2 regions of the Stanieria cyanosphaera PCC 7437 genome follow, and region 2 is predicted to be linked to the other one. Evidence: riboswitches for the same ligand, from Rfam matches in the RefSeq annotation. Region 2 holds a riboswitch; the other holds the start of a gene.
The links. A riboswitch is a leader RNA that binds a small molecule or an ion and turns the genes downstream of it on or off. The one in region 2 is predicted to bind cyclic di-AMP.
Positions count from the first base shown of each region.

Region 1: it holds a riboswitch for cyclic di-AMP, as region 2 does, so the genes downstream of both, STA7437_RS01995 (ArsB/NhaD family transporter) here and ntrB (nitrate ABC transporter permease) in region 2, are expected to answer to the same signal.

Region 1 covers NC_019748.1:468,293-476,185, reverse strand. Annotated here, with positions in the region: gene larC (nickel pincer cofactor biosynthesis protein LarC) at 1-644, opposite strand, end outside; gene STA7437_RS02015 (L-threonylcarbamoyladenylate synthase) at 713-1,366, shown strand; gene STA7437_RS02010 (hypothetical protein) at 1,884-2,063, shown strand; gene STA7437_RS02005 (hypothetical protein) at 2,737-3,369, shown strand; gene STA7437_RS02000 (sodium:solute symporter family protein) at 3,375-5,165, shown strand; gene STA7437_RS26415 (hypothetical protein) at 5,203-5,346, shown strand; cyclic di-AMP (ydaO/yuaA leader) riboswitch at 5,373-5,506, shown strand; gene STA7437_RS01995 (ArsB/NhaD family transporter) at 5,890-7,233, shown strand; gene STA7437_RS01990 (hypothetical protein) at 7,291-7,716, opposite strand.
Region 2 covers NC_019748.1:2,311,094-2,318,986, forward strand. Annotated here, with positions in the region: gene STA7437_RS10080 (cation-translocating P-type ATPase) at 1-1,479, shown strand, start outside; gene STA7437_RS10085 (hypothetical protein) at 1,593-2,039, shown strand; cyclic di-AMP (ydaO/yuaA leader) riboswitch at 2,107-2,253, shown strand; gene STA7437_RS10090 (hypothetical protein) at 2,404-2,640, shown strand; cyclic di-AMP (ydaO/yuaA leader) riboswitch at 2,660-2,794, shown strand; gene ntrB (nitrate ABC transporter permease) at 2,881-3,714, shown strand; gene STA7437_RS10100 (CmpA/NrtA family ABC transporter substrate-binding protein) at 3,753-5,153, shown strand; gene STA7437_RS10105 (ABC transporter ATP-binding protein) at 5,196-6,020, shown strand; gene STA7437_RS10110 (DUF1810 domain-containing protein) at 6,056-6,499, shown strand; gene STA7437_RS10115 (hypothetical protein) at 6,651-6,833, opposite strand; gene clpP (ATP-dependent Clp endopeptidase proteolytic subunit ClpP) at 6,962-7,615, opposite strand; gene gmk (guanylate kinase) at 7,638-7,893, opposite strand, start outside.

The sequences.
Region 1 (7,893 bases), 1.8 Mb from region 2:
TCACCAAAACGAGTCGCTAAAGTCGTCGCGATCGCTGCTCCTGTAGGCGTAACTAACTCTTTTTTGATACCATTATTATAAACTGGTACTTTTCTTAATTCCCATAACTTTAAAACCGCAGGCACAGGAACGGGTAATAACCCATGCTCCGCTTTAACCATACCACCGCCTGTAGGCATAGCCGAACAGTATAAACGCTCAATTCCCAACCAATCTAAACCTAAACAAGTTCCCACAATATCTACAATGGCATCGGTTGCACCCACCTCATGAAAATGTACTTTTTCTGGAGCAATGCCGTGTACTGCCCCTTCTGCGATCGCTAATTGGTGAAAAATTTGCAAACTCCAATCAGTTACTCGTGGTGGTAAACCAGCAGTGGTAATAATTTGTGTAATTTCTGGTAAATGTCTAGCATGATGATGATTATGTTTAGTTGCTAATTGTAAATCAATATGAACTTTTGTTGCTAATTGTCCTTGACGATGAACTTGTTCACTCCTTAATTGATATTCCTGAGAAATACTAAGACTGTTCAATCGATCTATTAAATACTCCCAAGGAAGACCTAAATCTATCAATGCTCCCAAACACATATCACCAGCGATTCCGGTGGGACATTCTAAATAAACACACTTTACCATTACTACTATTCAAAGGATTTTAATTATCAAAGCTGATAAACATATTTTCTCATTATTAGGAATTGAACATGGCTACTATTTACGAACTAAATCCCTATAATCCTCAACCTCGTTCGATTGAAGCAATTGCCACTGCTTTAAAAAAAGGTGCAGTAATGTTATATCCTACCGATACTGTTTATGCGATCGGTTGCGATCTTAATGCTAAATCTGCGGTAGAACGAGTCAGAAAAATTAAACAAATGTCCAATGATAAACCCCTGACTTTTATCTCTTCTTCGTTATCAAATATTTCTCAATATGCTTGGGTAAGCGATCGCGCCTATAGAATTATGAAACATTTAATTCCAGGTGCGTATACTTTTTTACTTCCTGCCACCAAATTAGTACCGAAATTAGTAATGAGTCCAAAACGAAAAACTACGGGTATTCGCGTACCAGATCATCAAGTGTGTCAAGACTTATTAAAAGCTTTAGACAATCCCATTATTTCTACTTCGGCTCATCTACCGAACCAAGAAGGAGAATTTCCAACAATTGGCGTAGAAAAAGCTAGATTATTTGATGTTTTAGATAAATCTGTCGATCTTATCCTTGATAATGGTGTAGAACCAGGATTTCAATTATCAACAATTTTAGATTTGACTACTGAAGAACCAATGATCATTCGCAAGGGTTTAGGTTGGGAAGAAGCAGAAAATTGGTTATCTGTTTTGAGTTAAATCTATTGAAACTAAATTAATGTCAAGAAGATTTTGTCTTTGAGGTTATAGCACTACGGGAAAATATTAGGAAATTATGTTGTTCTCTGTTGCCGTCTTAGTCGATTACACTTTCAGAGGAAACCTCTGTGTGTCTTAACCTAAAAGCAAGCGTACTGCTATAGATGATAGAACTGTCTGCAAAGCAATAAATTTGTTGGTGTTATTCCTTTATACATGGATGACCCTCCGACAAATTTTTAGATTTTTCAACGATAATTGTTTGACGGTCATAAATTTTGGTAAATATAACAGTAAAGCCTCATTAGTTAAATAACTTACATTCTTAAAAGTTAAGTAAATATACAAAATATTACAAAAAGTTCAATTAAAAACTTCATAGCTGTGATTTATGTTCATCTGTATATGTGCAAATTACTTAAGTAGTCATATGCAGAATAAACTTGGTTAAAATAATTTTTTCTAACATCCTTTTTCAGGATATTTACTGTGAAACAAGAATTGAAGGCATGGAATTATGGCAGAACTGAAAGTTTATACCAAAGTATTTAGAATTTTGGCTAAAAATATTCGAGATTTAGAACAAGACATTCAAACTTTACGACAAGAGCAATCCAAAATAACAGCAGTTAGTCAACCAAGTTTCACTGTAGAAATGAAGTTAGAAATTGCAGAGCTTTTGAGCAAGCCAGTTTAGCTGTTATTGTTGACAGCAATTAAATGTTTGAGAAGTATTTGATTAATCCTAATTGATGAAATTAGTTAAATTAAGTAGTCGGGCAAAATTAATTAGTTAGTACAGATAAGGCAGTAGTCCTTCGCTTCGCTCAGGAGGAGAAAGAGGGCAGGAGGAAATTTAAAATGTATAAATAATTATGCTTAAATACTTAACTGTTTTTACGTAAACAATTTTGATTTCAAATTAACTATTTATAACCGTTTTCGCTTCTATGAGATACACCTTAAGATACGGGTTGATGGTTGATTTTTCATGATTAATAGTTGATTGAGATTTACCTTATCAATATCAAAAACGCTATATTGTTTTTGTGTTTAATTCACTACCCTGAAGCCCTGAAAAACCGCAGTTTATCTTTTCACTCTCTTCGTTTTGTTTGTTGAGGAATAACTTTAGACTTAAGGCAAAATAAGCTTCATAATTTTTTAGATGAAGTACGATTGCTCAATGGTCATTCTAAATTCAATAAATAATTTCGCAAAATACCTCTGTTTGTATAGAATAGACGGACTTGATATTAATTAATGTCCAAGATTGATTGTTTGCTCAAAGTAAAGTAACCTCCAAACAATGATAAATTGTCCAGATATAATGGGTAAACTTGATGAAAAACAATTTTTAGCGGTCAATTATGTTTGCCCTAGTACTAGTTTTTGCTTTTACTTTAGTAGTAATATTTATATTAATTAAACTTATAGATATTATTTTAAATAATACTTACCAACTCAAATATAATAATTTAAAATTAGCTGTAACTACAATTACCTTTGTTTTAACTTTTATTTTTTCTCTGATAATTGTTGTACTTGGAGTAAATTTGATTTTTTTTGGGTTAAATTTGGTCGGTTTAAAGCAAAATATTGCTCAAGCTGATATTAATGTTGATTTATTTGACTGTCCTTCTTTATTAGAAACAATTTATCACAACGAAAATCAAGTTTATCAATTTGAAAAGCATCGCTATATTGAAGAAGTAGCTCCACTTTTTACTATTAAAATAGAATACGAACAAGGAGCTAAAAGGTTACGAGAACAAGCAGGAAAATATCAGAATTTAAAAATTAGTAGCAAATCAATTAATGTAGTCCAAGAAATTTCGCAAAAGTTACTTGAAAAAGCCCATTTATTTGAAGAGCGTGTCAAAATTAAAGCTGATTCGTCTGGTACTAAGCAAATCTTAAAATTATTAGAAAAGATGGATCAAGTTACTGAAGAAAGGCTTAGACTGATCGATCGCGTTAAACAAAAATGCACTAATATTTAATTTCAATGCATCTAATTGATTGGCTCATCGTTGTATTGTATTTGTTAGTTACGATGGGAATAGGTTTGTACTTATCTCGTCGTGCTGCCACTAGTTTAGTTGATTTTTTCGTTTCTGGACGTTCTTTATCTTGGTGGTTAGCAGGAACAAGTATGGCTGCAACTACCTTTTCGATTGATACTCCTCTCTATGTCTGTGGTATTGTTGCTAGTCGCGGTATTGCTGGTAATTGGGAATGGTGGAGTTTTGGCATCTCTCATGTTGTTTTAATTTACATCTTTTCCCGACTTTGGCGACGTTCAGAAATAGTTACCGATGCCGAATTAACTGAGATACGCTATGGCGGAACAACCGCAGCAGTTTTAAGGGCAACTAAAGCTTTTTTGTTTGCAGTTCCGATTAATTGTATTGGAATTGGTTATGCCATGTTAGCTATGGTTAAAGTAGTTGATGCATTGCAGTTATGGCAAAGTTTAGGCTTTAATCCTGGAGAAAACCTTAAAATTTGGAGTGTAGTCGGAGTTAGCATCTTTGTGCTGATTTATTCTGGGTTTTCTGGGTTATGGGGAGTAGTTACAACTGATTTTTTTCAATTTTTCTTAGCTTTAATTGGTGCGGTAGTAGTAGCTATCTACGCAGTTAATCATGTGGGTGGTATTGCCGAATTAATACCACAAGTTCAACAAGCAACTGCAATCGATGTATTATCATTCTTTCCAGTGCAATTAGGGTGGCAAGGATTTAGTTGGAATGATGCAGCAGGAATTACTGCTAGTACGTTTGCTGCTTATTTATTAGTTCAATGGTGGTCATTTCGTCGTAGTGACGGTGGCGGAGAATTTATACAGCGTTTAATAGCTGCTAAAGATGAAGCTGAAGCAGAAAAAGCTTCTTGGTTTTTTAATATTTTGAACTATATTATCCGTACTTGGCCTTGGATTATTGTTGCTTTAGTAGCAATTGTTATTTATCCTGATTTAGAAGATCCCGAATTAAGCTATCCCAAATTAATGCTAGATTTTTTGCCCCCTGTAATGTTGGGATTAGTGGTAGCTTCTTTAATTGCTGCTTTTATGAGTACGGTTTCTACTTCGATTAATTGGGGTGCATCTTACTTGACTAACGATCTATATCTGCGTTTTTTGCATCCTAATGCAACTCAAGCTGAATTAGTATTGGCAGGAAGAATAGCTTCAGTATTGGTAACTGTTTTAGGAGCGATCGCAGCTTTTTATGCTACTGATATTACCACAGTTTTTCGTTTAGTGATAGCGATCGGAACTGGTCCAGGTTTAGTTCTAATTTTGCGTTGGTTTTGGTGGCGAATTAATGCAGCAGCCGAATTAGCAGCAATGATTGGTGGATTTAGTATTGGACTATTTACTAGTGTTTTTCCTGGTTTTAATCAAATTTTTGCTGATTTTGGTGGGCGTTTAATGTTTATTTCCTTGGTAACAGCGATTATTTGGTTGACTGTTATGTGGCTTACTCCTCCAGAAACTGATGCCGTCCTTGATAATTTTTATCGTCGAGTTCGTCCAGGAGGAATTGGTTGGCAACGTCAAAGAGAACGGACTGGTTTACCATCGGCCCAAGATTTAGGTAGAGATCTCCTCAAAGTTGTAGCAGCTAGTTTATTATTATTTGGTTTAATGTTAGGAATTGGTGGCTTTTTATTATTACAACCACTGACAGGATGGATAGCTTTGATTGGTGCTGTCTTTGGAGGATTTTGGTTGCGTCAACTCAATAAAAAAAGAATATTAATTATGTCACGACCAGGTTTAGAAGATTAGTGATTTAATCAAGTTATTAATCTCTTCAAAAGCAGTCTTGCTAAACAAAAGGCACATATGCGACTACGAAGTAGCAGCAGGTGCGGTCAGCTTCGCTGGCGCAGAAGCGATCGCTCTTGGTTACAAAAGTTATTTATTAATTGTAAATAATTGTGCTATAGTTGCTAAGAAGTTACAGTAAGTCAGCCTAATTCTTAAGCTATTAATTTTAATTAATTACTTAAGCTTATAAGAAACGGGGGAACCATAATCTGGGGCTAATTTTCATTGTTAATCTGTGAAAAAGAACAACTCTCAGTTCTAGTCCGTCAGCTAACTCCGTAGGCATTGAGAGTGGACTGAAGAGTCAACATTTCTGCAATGTCTTGTACTCATCAGTTTTGCTCATTGGTACTGCTGTGTTTTGTACCTAACCGCTTAATTGTGAGACATTGCCAATGGAATTAAGTATAAATTCTTCCACAAACAATTATCTTGACCAATTAAGTTTAAAACAGCCTTATATTTTGATTTGGCTCAACCTTATGCTTAATAGCATTGTTTTATATTAGTTTTTCATTATTGCTCCTAATTATTTTTTTTAACTAAATTAGCTCAAGTAAAAGTTCAGTAAATACAAAAAATACTAGAGATAAATAGTTAATTAATACTCATCAATATCTGTATCAATAGTAGAAATTATCTACGTCAACTTTCTGCTTAATTACATTAATTTCTAGAAAATATGATTTCATCTACTATGCCGGCTTTAGTTACCGCCTTGACCTTTGTGGCTGTCATTACAGCAATTATGACAGAAAAGATTCATCTGACCATTGCAGCATTTTTAGGTGCCTTAGTCTTAATTTTTGCTCACATCATGACTTTGACAGAAGCAGTAGAATACATCAGTCGAAGTTACTCTACCCTAGCTTTATTTTTTGGAGTTATGGTATTAGTCAGGGCATTTGAACCAACTAAAGTTTTTGATTATTTAGGTACTCAAATGGTTATCCTTGCTAAAGGACAAGGAAAGAGACTTCTACTTGCAATCGTGGCAATAACTACTCCCATTTGTGCAGTTTTACCAAATGCTACGACTGTAATGTTACTTGCTCCTTTAGTTCCGCCAATTGCCGAGGAAATTGGGGTTGATTTTGTACCTTTATTAGTTTTGATGGTACTAGTAGCAAATAGTGCAGGATTACTCACTTTAGTAGGAGATCCCGCTACTTTTTTAGTAGGAGATGCAGTTAATCTTAGTTTTACTGATTATTTATCACGTTTAAGTTTAGGTGGAGTACTAGCAGTAGGCACTATTGTAGTACTAGTTCCATTTTTGTTTAGAGATATCTGGAATAAAAAACTAGACACCTTAGCAAATTTACCCCACCCAAAAATTAATCATCCTCGTGTCTTAATGTTGGGTGGATTAATTATTAGCTTTGTTCTATTATTTTTTGTCATTGGTGAATTATTACCTGTTCCAATTCCTCCCCCTGCTACAGCATTAATGGGTGCTGCTTTAGCTTTATGGTTAGCGCAATCTACCAAAATTGATACTGTTAATAACATTCTTCAAGATGTAGATTGGAGTACTCTTCTATTCTTTATGTTTGTCTTCGTTTTAATTGGAGGACTAGAAAAAACAGGGGTAATCAATAGTTTATCAGGATTTTTGGGAGTAATAATTGGTCAAAATATTTTCTTGGGTTCTTTGTTACTAATTGCTTTTGTTGGTTTGTTATCAAGTGTCGTTCCCAACATTCCTTTAGTAGTAGCAATGATTCCTTTACTCAAACAGTATTTAGTTAATGTTGGTTTTGTTGGTTCAGAAATATTATCTCCCGATTTTGCAGGTCAAATACCCGTTGAAGTTTTACCTTTATTTTATGCGATGATGTTTGGTGCAACTTTAGGAGGTAATGGTACTTTGGTAGGTGCTTCTTCTAATATTGTTGCAGCAGGAATTGCTGAACTACACGGTAGACGAATTTCTTTTAAAAAGTTTCTTCGTTATGGTTTACCTGTGATGGGCGCTCAATTACTAGTATCTGCCGTTTACATGACTGTCTTTTTTCTACTGTAACTAAAGGAATACTCCAGATTTAAAATTTAAAACTGAGATGAATATATAGTGCTATATTTATTGTCTATCTGTAATTGTTTCAGAAGTAGCGGGTTTCATTCTCGTTTCAATTTCCTCTAAAGTCTGAATCACTAGACGTTTCGCCTGAAGTCGCCAACCCCATTTCTGAAGGTTAAAAGCAATGGGGAATGCTATTGCAGGTGCTAAAAAATCTATAGGTTGTTGAAAAGATATTCCTAATAATAATCCTAATCCCGCAATACCCCAAAAGGGTAAGGCAACTGTTTGACGTTGATTTTCAACTAATTTGGCTAAAAAATTAGTCGGCATTTGGGCTAGTAATTCTGTTTTAATCTGTTTTTGTTCTGCTACAGGCACAGATAAATTAATTTTTTGACGCAGTTTTTCGATTTTGCGAGCATCACTACTATATTGAGTCAGTTCATCCTCTGCCATGAGGACTAGTCTTTCTAATTGGGACATCGTTATTTATTTAGGGTATCTAGCTTAGTTTATCTGAAACTAGAGGCATAGTTTAATTTTTTGATTAAATTTTTTAGAGCAATTACAATTGATTATTTTAAGAAAAAAAGAATCTAACTTTAGATACTTGTTTAATCTAGTGAATTTTCTTTATCAGTTAAAGAACTTATAAGTATC
Region 2 (7,893 bases):
GCTTTAGCTGGAAAAGCAGGAATTTTTAAAGAAAATCTAGACAGTAAAATGCCTCGGATGGGAGAGTTTCCTTTTTCTTCTGAAAGAAAACGGATGTCTGTGATTGTTGATAACGGAGACGGAACAAGCTCTTACTCCATGTTCACCAAAGGTTCACCAGAATTAATTTTAGAATGTTGCGATCGCATTTTGCTTAAAGACCAGTTAGTTCCAATTACTGCTGAACAAAGACAGCACATTCTAACTGAAAATGACGGCATGGCAAGTAATGGTTTAAGGGTACTGGGTTTTGCTTACAAACCTCTAAGCAGTGTTCCCGACGCAGAAGATCAAGAAAATACTGAACGGGAATTAGTTTGGTTAGGTTTAATTGGAATGCTTGATGCACCTCGTCCCGAAGTTAAAGAAGCTGTCAAACGTTGTCGAAGTGCAGGAATTCGTCCTGTGATGATTACAGGAGATCATCAATTAACTGCTATGGCGATCGCATCGGAACTAGGTATTGCTAGTCCCTACGAGCAGGTATTGACAGGACAAAGATTACAGGCAATGTCTGACTTGGAATTAGAAGAAGCGGTCGATCAAGTAAGTGTGTATGCTCGTGTTTCTCCAGAACATAAACTTCGGATTGTTAAAGCACTTCAAAAACGAGGTAAGTTTGTCGCCATGACAGGGGATGGAGTCAATGATGCACCAGCCCTGAAACAAGCTGATATCGGTATTGCCATGGGTATTACAGGAACAGATGTCAGCAAAGAAGCCAGCGATATGATTTTGTTGGATGATAATTTTGCTACGATTGTGGCTGCGACGGAAGAAGGCAGAGTAGTTTACGATAATATTCGTCGTTTTATTAAATATATTTTGGGCAGTAATATTGGTGAAGTTTTAACGATTGCTGCTGCACCTTTGATTGGTTTAGGTGGTGTGCCACTCTCTCCTTTACAAATTCTCTGGATGAACCTAGTTACTGATGGTTTACCTGCGCTGGCATTAGCAGTAGAACCCGCCGAACCCAACGTGATGAAACGCCCACCCTATAGTCCCAGAGAAAGTATTTTTGCTCGTGGTTTAGGACTTTATATGGTCAGAATTGGGATTATTTTTGCCATTCTTGCGATCGCACTGATGGTTTGGGCTTATAATCACGCTCAAGCTGATGGTAATCCAGAACGCTGGAAAACTATGGTTTTTACAACTTTATGTTTAGCACAAATGGGTCACGCCCTGGCAATTCGTTCTGATACCCAATTGACTATTCAAATCAATCCTTTTTCTAATCCCTATGTTTTAGGAGCAGTTACTTTAACTACCATCTTACAACTACTTCTAATCTACGTTGAACCGTTACGTAATTTCTTTAATACTCATTGGTTGAGTCCTACAGAATTAGGAATTTGTGTCGGTTTTAGTCTGTTGATGTTTGTTTGGATTGAATTTGAAAAGATTGTTTTACGTTTGTTGAAAAAGCGAGGCTAAATCAATTGAATCTAAGTTTTTATTTCTGCCCTCTGCCTTTTGACAATAATTTATGTTCACAAATCAAATAGGATTGCTATATGAAAATAGTGCTTTGTCTATTGATTTCAGTAATGCTTATCTTAGGATATGGACTTCAGCCAGTGGAGGCTAAACCAGTCCAAACCGATGCAGTACTAGTCTGTTATTCTGGAGGTCAAGAAATTGTCCGCAAAACTGTTGTGGAAGGTCCTTTTGCCGATGAATACAAATTTGCTCATGAAGTTAAAGTTATTGATGAGCAAGGAGAACATCAATTAAATTTTGCTGGTGGACTATGTATGATTGATCGTGGTGCAGTTGCGCTAAAAAGCCAGCCCAAACTAAGCGATCGCCTTAGCTGTTATTCTGGAGGTAAAAAGGTGATTGATTTTGAAGTTTATGGTCGAGAAACAACTGTTGATGAATATCTAGAAGGAAGAACTTTTGTAGCCAAAGCTCGTGGCAAAGCCTTTAATTATGATTCTCTTCATCAATATTTAGTTTTTGGTGGGGGCGCGTGTTTGGGAGAAGAAACCTAGAAAAAAAAATAAGTAGCAAATTTGACTACCCGTTTTGAAAAAATGTGTTAAACTTCTGTTTAAATCTAGAGTAAGTTAGCCTAATCCTTGCTTAATAAAATAAGCAAGAGCGGGGGAACCAAATTCGGGGCGTATCTCTATCGATGTAAATAGAGAAGGACATCTCTCAGTCCTAGCCCGTCAGCTAACCTCGTCGGCTTTGAGAGGAGACTGAACAGATAGCACTATAATTGCTGTTTTCAGTATCCTTGGCTGCTAAATACTCTCTACATTAAGCTGTCTCGGGGTTCTGAAAATTATCTCAATTGGGATAATTCTAAATGATACCTAGGATAGCCTAGCTAGTCATTAGGAGAATCAGTATATGTTTAACATTGGCGATCGCGTTCGACATAAAGCAACTGGCGAAGTAGGTACAGTCATCGGTTATGGACATCAGTTTGTTAATGATTTTTACTTGACCACCATCATAGTTAGATTATTGAATTCTACAGTAACCGAATCAGTAGTAGAAGATTTATATACTGAATGGCTTGGTTGGCAGAATGATACTCCACCAAAAGCCGAGCGAAATCTATCTAATTGCTTATATGCAGCCTAAAAAGTTGCAAATATAATACGTTGATAACAAGCCTAATTCTGAAACAGAAACGGGGGAACCAAATTGGGGGCTAATCTCTATAGTTATCAGTAGAGAAGGACATCTCTCAGTCCTAGCCCGTCAGCTAACCTCGTCGGCTTTGGGAGGAAACTGAAGGAAAATCTTTTAACAAATTATCCTCATCAGTATTCCTTAATTGTACTGGTTGAATCTATATTTTAACTAATGGGGGTAATATAAATGAATTTATCAACCCTTGCTGTAGCGGGGCAAGTGGCTTGGGGACGTATCAAGCCAGTAGTTGTTCGAGACACTGTTTTACTACCAGCAGCAGGATTTTTAGGATTAATTGCTGTTTGGTGGGTGATCGCTTTATTTCGACCTGAATTAATGCCCACACCTCCACAAGCATTGATGGAGAATTTAGATTATATTTTTCATCCATTTTATCGTAGAGGACCAGGAGATCTTGGTCTTGGTTGGTTATTACTAGCTAGTTTACGACGCGTTATTATCGGTTTTTTAATTGGGGCTGCGGTAGCTATTCCTGTAGGATTTTTAATTGGGATGTCGAGAAGCGCAATGTTAGCGATCAATCCCCTAATTCAAGTTCTCAAACCCGTATCACCGTTGGCGTGGTTACCGATTGCCCTAGCTATTTTTAATATTGCCGATCCTTCTGCTATTTTTGTTATTTTTATTACTTCCTTATGGTCAACTATTATTAATACTGCTCTAGGAGTATCTAGCGTCCCAAAAGAATATCAAGACGTAGGACAAATGCTAGAGATGCCAGCCTGGAAAAAAATTGTCAAAATTATTCTGCCTGCTAGCCTACCTTATATTTTTACGGGCTTACGGATTAGTTTGGGGATTGCTTGGTTAGTAATCGTGGCAGTAGAAATGCTCACAGGTGGAATTGGCATTGGCTTTTTTGTCTGGGATGAATGGAGTCGTCTCAATCTTAGTTCGGTGTTTTTGGCTGTATTTGTAATTGGTATAACTGGCTTGATCCTTGACTACCTTTTGGGATTAATCCAAATCTGGGTAACCCATCGTCCTGCTAGTTCTTAGTTACTAGAATCAGTCAAGAGATAATTTGGAGTATTGAGATGAATCAAAAACTAAAACGTAGAGCCTTTTTACAAGGCTTATCCGCAACTGCGTCGATGATGGCAATTTCTGGTTGTGCTATTAGTGGCAGTAAAGCTCCCAAAGTTTTAACCGAGGAAGCTTTAGCAGTTGAACCAATCGTCAAACCTGAAAGTTTAGAAAAACCCAATCTAACTATTGGTTATGTTCCTGTTAACGACTGCGCTCCCTTTGCTATAGCTTGGGAGAAAGGTTTTTTTCGCAAGTATGGCTTGAATGTAACTTTAAGTCGCGAATCAAGTTGGGCAAATTCTCGTGATGGCGTAATTTTTGGTCGCCTCGATGCTTCTCCTGTAGTTTCTGGGGCAGTGATGAATGCTAGAGCGGGTGCTGAAGGCGCGCGTCATGCTCCTTTATGTGCTGCCATGACTATTCACCGTCACGGTAACGCCATGACTATGAGTAAAGAGTTATGGGATGCAGGTATTCGTCCCTGGCAAGATTATCAAGGAGATTTGGAGCAATTTGGCAGCGATTTTGCTGGTTATTTTCAAAAAGCTCCCGAACAAAAGCGAGTTTGGGCTGTAGTACTGAGTTCTGCTATTTATGAATACTTTGCCCGTTATCTAGTAGCAGCTACTGGATTAAATCCTGACGAAATGTTTCGCATTATTATTACTCCTCCACCCCAGATGGTTACGAATATGCGGATCGGAGCGATGCAAGCTTATATGGTGGCAGAACCTTGGAATACTCGTGCTATTTCAGGCAATGAGGGTATTGGGTTTACTTTTGCTCAAGGAAGAGAACTTTGGCGAGGACATCCCGATCGCCTTTTGGCAGTGATGGAATCTTTTATTAACGAGAATCCTAAAACTTATCGTTCTTTAGTCAAGGCGATGATCGAAGCTTGCCAATATTGCAGTAAACCAGAAAATCTCGAAGAAGTAGCCCAAATTATCTCCGAGCGTTCTTTTACTGGGGCAAAACCTGAATTAACTAGAGCGGGAATTGTTGGTGATTATAACTATGGTGGTTTTGATGATCAGAAGCGGATTGTTAAAAGTCTAGACACCACTCTCTTCTTCGATCTTCCTGCTGAAGTTTCGAGTATTCCTAACGATCATTCCACCTTTTTATGGCAGTCACACAATCTTTGGTTGATGACTCAATCGACACGTTGGCAACAAATTCGTCAATTTCCCAAGAATGCTGATCAAATTGCGCGGATAGCTTGGCGAACGGATTTATATCGAGAGATTGCTGGAGAAATGGGCATAAAATGCCCGACAGAAGATTATAAAGTTGAGCCAGCCGAAACATTTATCGACAATAAAGCTTTCGATCCTAGCGATCCAGTTGGTTATCTCAATAGTTTTAAGATTAGGGCGAATGCACCTGGTTTATTTTTTATGTCGTAAATTTTTTGTTGAAAAATATTTTAATTTTTAAAGGAGTTAACTATGTTTTATTCCAGCACTTTTACTAGTAATACCTCTACTAATTACAATTCAGAAGAATTTTTAGTGATTGAAAATCTAGTTAAATCTTTTCCTCAACCTGATGGTAGTCGGACGGTAATTCTTGATGGAATTAATTTAACGATTGGTGCAGAAGAATATATTTCCGTAATTGGTCACTCTGGTTGCGGTAAATCGACTTTATTGAGAATAATTGCTGGTTTAGATAAACCAACCTCTGGAATGGTAACTCTAGAAGGAAAAGAAATTCGTAAGCCTGGTGCAGAAAGGATGATGGTTTTTCAAAGCTATGCCCTACTACCTTGGCTAACTGTACGAGAAAATATTCGTTTGGCAGTAGATGAAGTCTTAAAAAAAGCTACGCGTGCCGAAAAAGTCAGTTTAGTTAACGAGCATATTGCAATGGTTAATTTAACTGCTGCTGCCGATAAATATCCTGATGAACTTTCTGGGGGGATGAAACAAAGGGTAGGAATTGCCCGTGCTTTGATTACTCGCCCGAAAATGTTACTGATGGATGAACCATTTGGAGCATTAGACGCTTTAACTAAAAGGAAACTGCAAGCACAAGTACTAGAAATTTGGGAAAATCATCGACAAGCAGTCATGATGATCACCCACGATGTAGACGAAGCAATTTATATGTCCGATCGCATTATTTTAATGACTAATGGTCCGGAAGCAAAAATTGGAGAAATTATTACTGTACCTTTTGACCATCCCCGCGATCGCGCCTCGCTACAAAATTCTCAAGAATATTATGAGATTAGAAAAAAAGCTTTAGATTTTCTGGAACACTATAGTTAATTGTGGGCAATTAATGGTAAAAACAAGTGACCAAAATGAGCGAACAAGATCCTTTTGACTTAAATCGTTTCATCAACACACAAAACCAAGTTTTCGACCGCGTTTTGGCAGAGTTAAAAAATGGTCGCAAGCGATCGCATTGGATGTGGTACACATTTCCTCAGCTTGACGGATTAGCTCAAAGTACAACTTCAAAATATTACGCCATAAAAAGCCCCGAAGAAGCGATCGCCTATCTTAATCATCCAGTTTTAGGAGCGAGAATTTTGGAATGTGCAAATACGATTGTTGCCATTGAAGGAAAAACAGTTTCAGAAATCTTTGGTTATCCTGATGATCTCAAACTTAAATCGTCTATGACATTATTTTCTGAAGTTTCCGCAGAGCCTATATTTATTCGTGTCCTTGATCGGTATTTTCATGGCGATCGAGATGATAGAACACTTCAACTATTAAAAAAGCTCAAAAATACAAAATAATTTGCTCTTATTTTTTTACTGAGTGATCGATTGAAGCGTAAATCATGGGATAGTGTTGTTGCCAGCGATCGCAACTAGCGCACTCAACAATAACGCCATTAATTCAATTACAGTTAAAGTCCCAAAACGCATCTGTCGTTTTAATAAAGACTTATGTTGCAGAGGCCAGACACAGACTAAAAGCTCCGAAAGCTAAAGCTACAATCATTCCTGTAAGTCGGTCTTCATGATAGAACCAAGCAACGATGGGAGCGAGTAAAATTGTGGCACTAATTAAGAAGGTATTGATTTTTAGCGATCGCTCAATTGGCTCAAATTCTTCAGTCTCGATCAAATTTAGATGCTTTATTTGGTTCTTATGATGATGATAAGAAGGAAGCACAAAGAATTTAAACTTGAGCAAAAAAATCGATCTTGCTGTTTGAAACAAGACCGACAATTAATTAAAAATCTTTATTCAATCTAATTAGCAGGAGGATTAGAAGCCGAAGGACGACGATTAATAACTTGGTCGATTAAACCATATTCTTTTGATTCTTCAGCAGACATAAAGAAGTCTCTTTCGGTATCTTCTTCAATTTTTGACAGAGGCTGTCCTGTATGATCGGCAAGATGTTGATTTAATTTTTGTTTGAGATAGAGAATTTCTTTTGCCTGAATTTCAATATCTGTAGCCTGTCCTTGTGCGCCACCTAAAGGTTGGTGAATCATGATTCTCGAATTGGGTAAACTCATGCGCTTACCTTTGGCACCTGCACTTAGTAAAAATGCACCCATTGAAGCAGCTAACCCAATACAAATTGTACAGACATCAGGACGAATTTGATTCATGGTATCAAACATTCCCATGCCAGCAGAAACCGAACCACCAGGAGAATTAATATAAAGATAAATGTCTTTTTCTGGGTCTTCGGCTTCTAAAAAGAGTAACTGCGCAACTATTAAGTTGGCGATATCGTCATCAACTTGCTGTCCGAGAAAGACAATTCTTTCACGCAACAGACGAGAATAAATATCAAAAGCGCGTTCGCCACGACCAGAACTTTCAATAACTGTAGGAATCATGAAGTTTTTTTTATTGCGGTTTGTTTTGATTGTAACTAAATCAGTTCCCAGTAGAGACGTTGCTTCGCACCCTTCAGGAACATGAAACGTCTGTACACTCTTCAAAAATTAGCTGTTCAACTTTTTGAATTGTAGCCTTAAGATCGTCATTGACTAGACAATGCTTAAACTCATTTTGGGCTGCTATTTCTTCTTTTGCTCTACTTAAACGACGAATAATAGCTTCTTCTGAATCTGTTCCGCGTTTTCTAATTCTTTGTTCCAATTCTTGCAAAGAAGGAGGCAAAATAAAAATACGTTGGGCAGCAGGAAAAATTTTTGCGATCGCT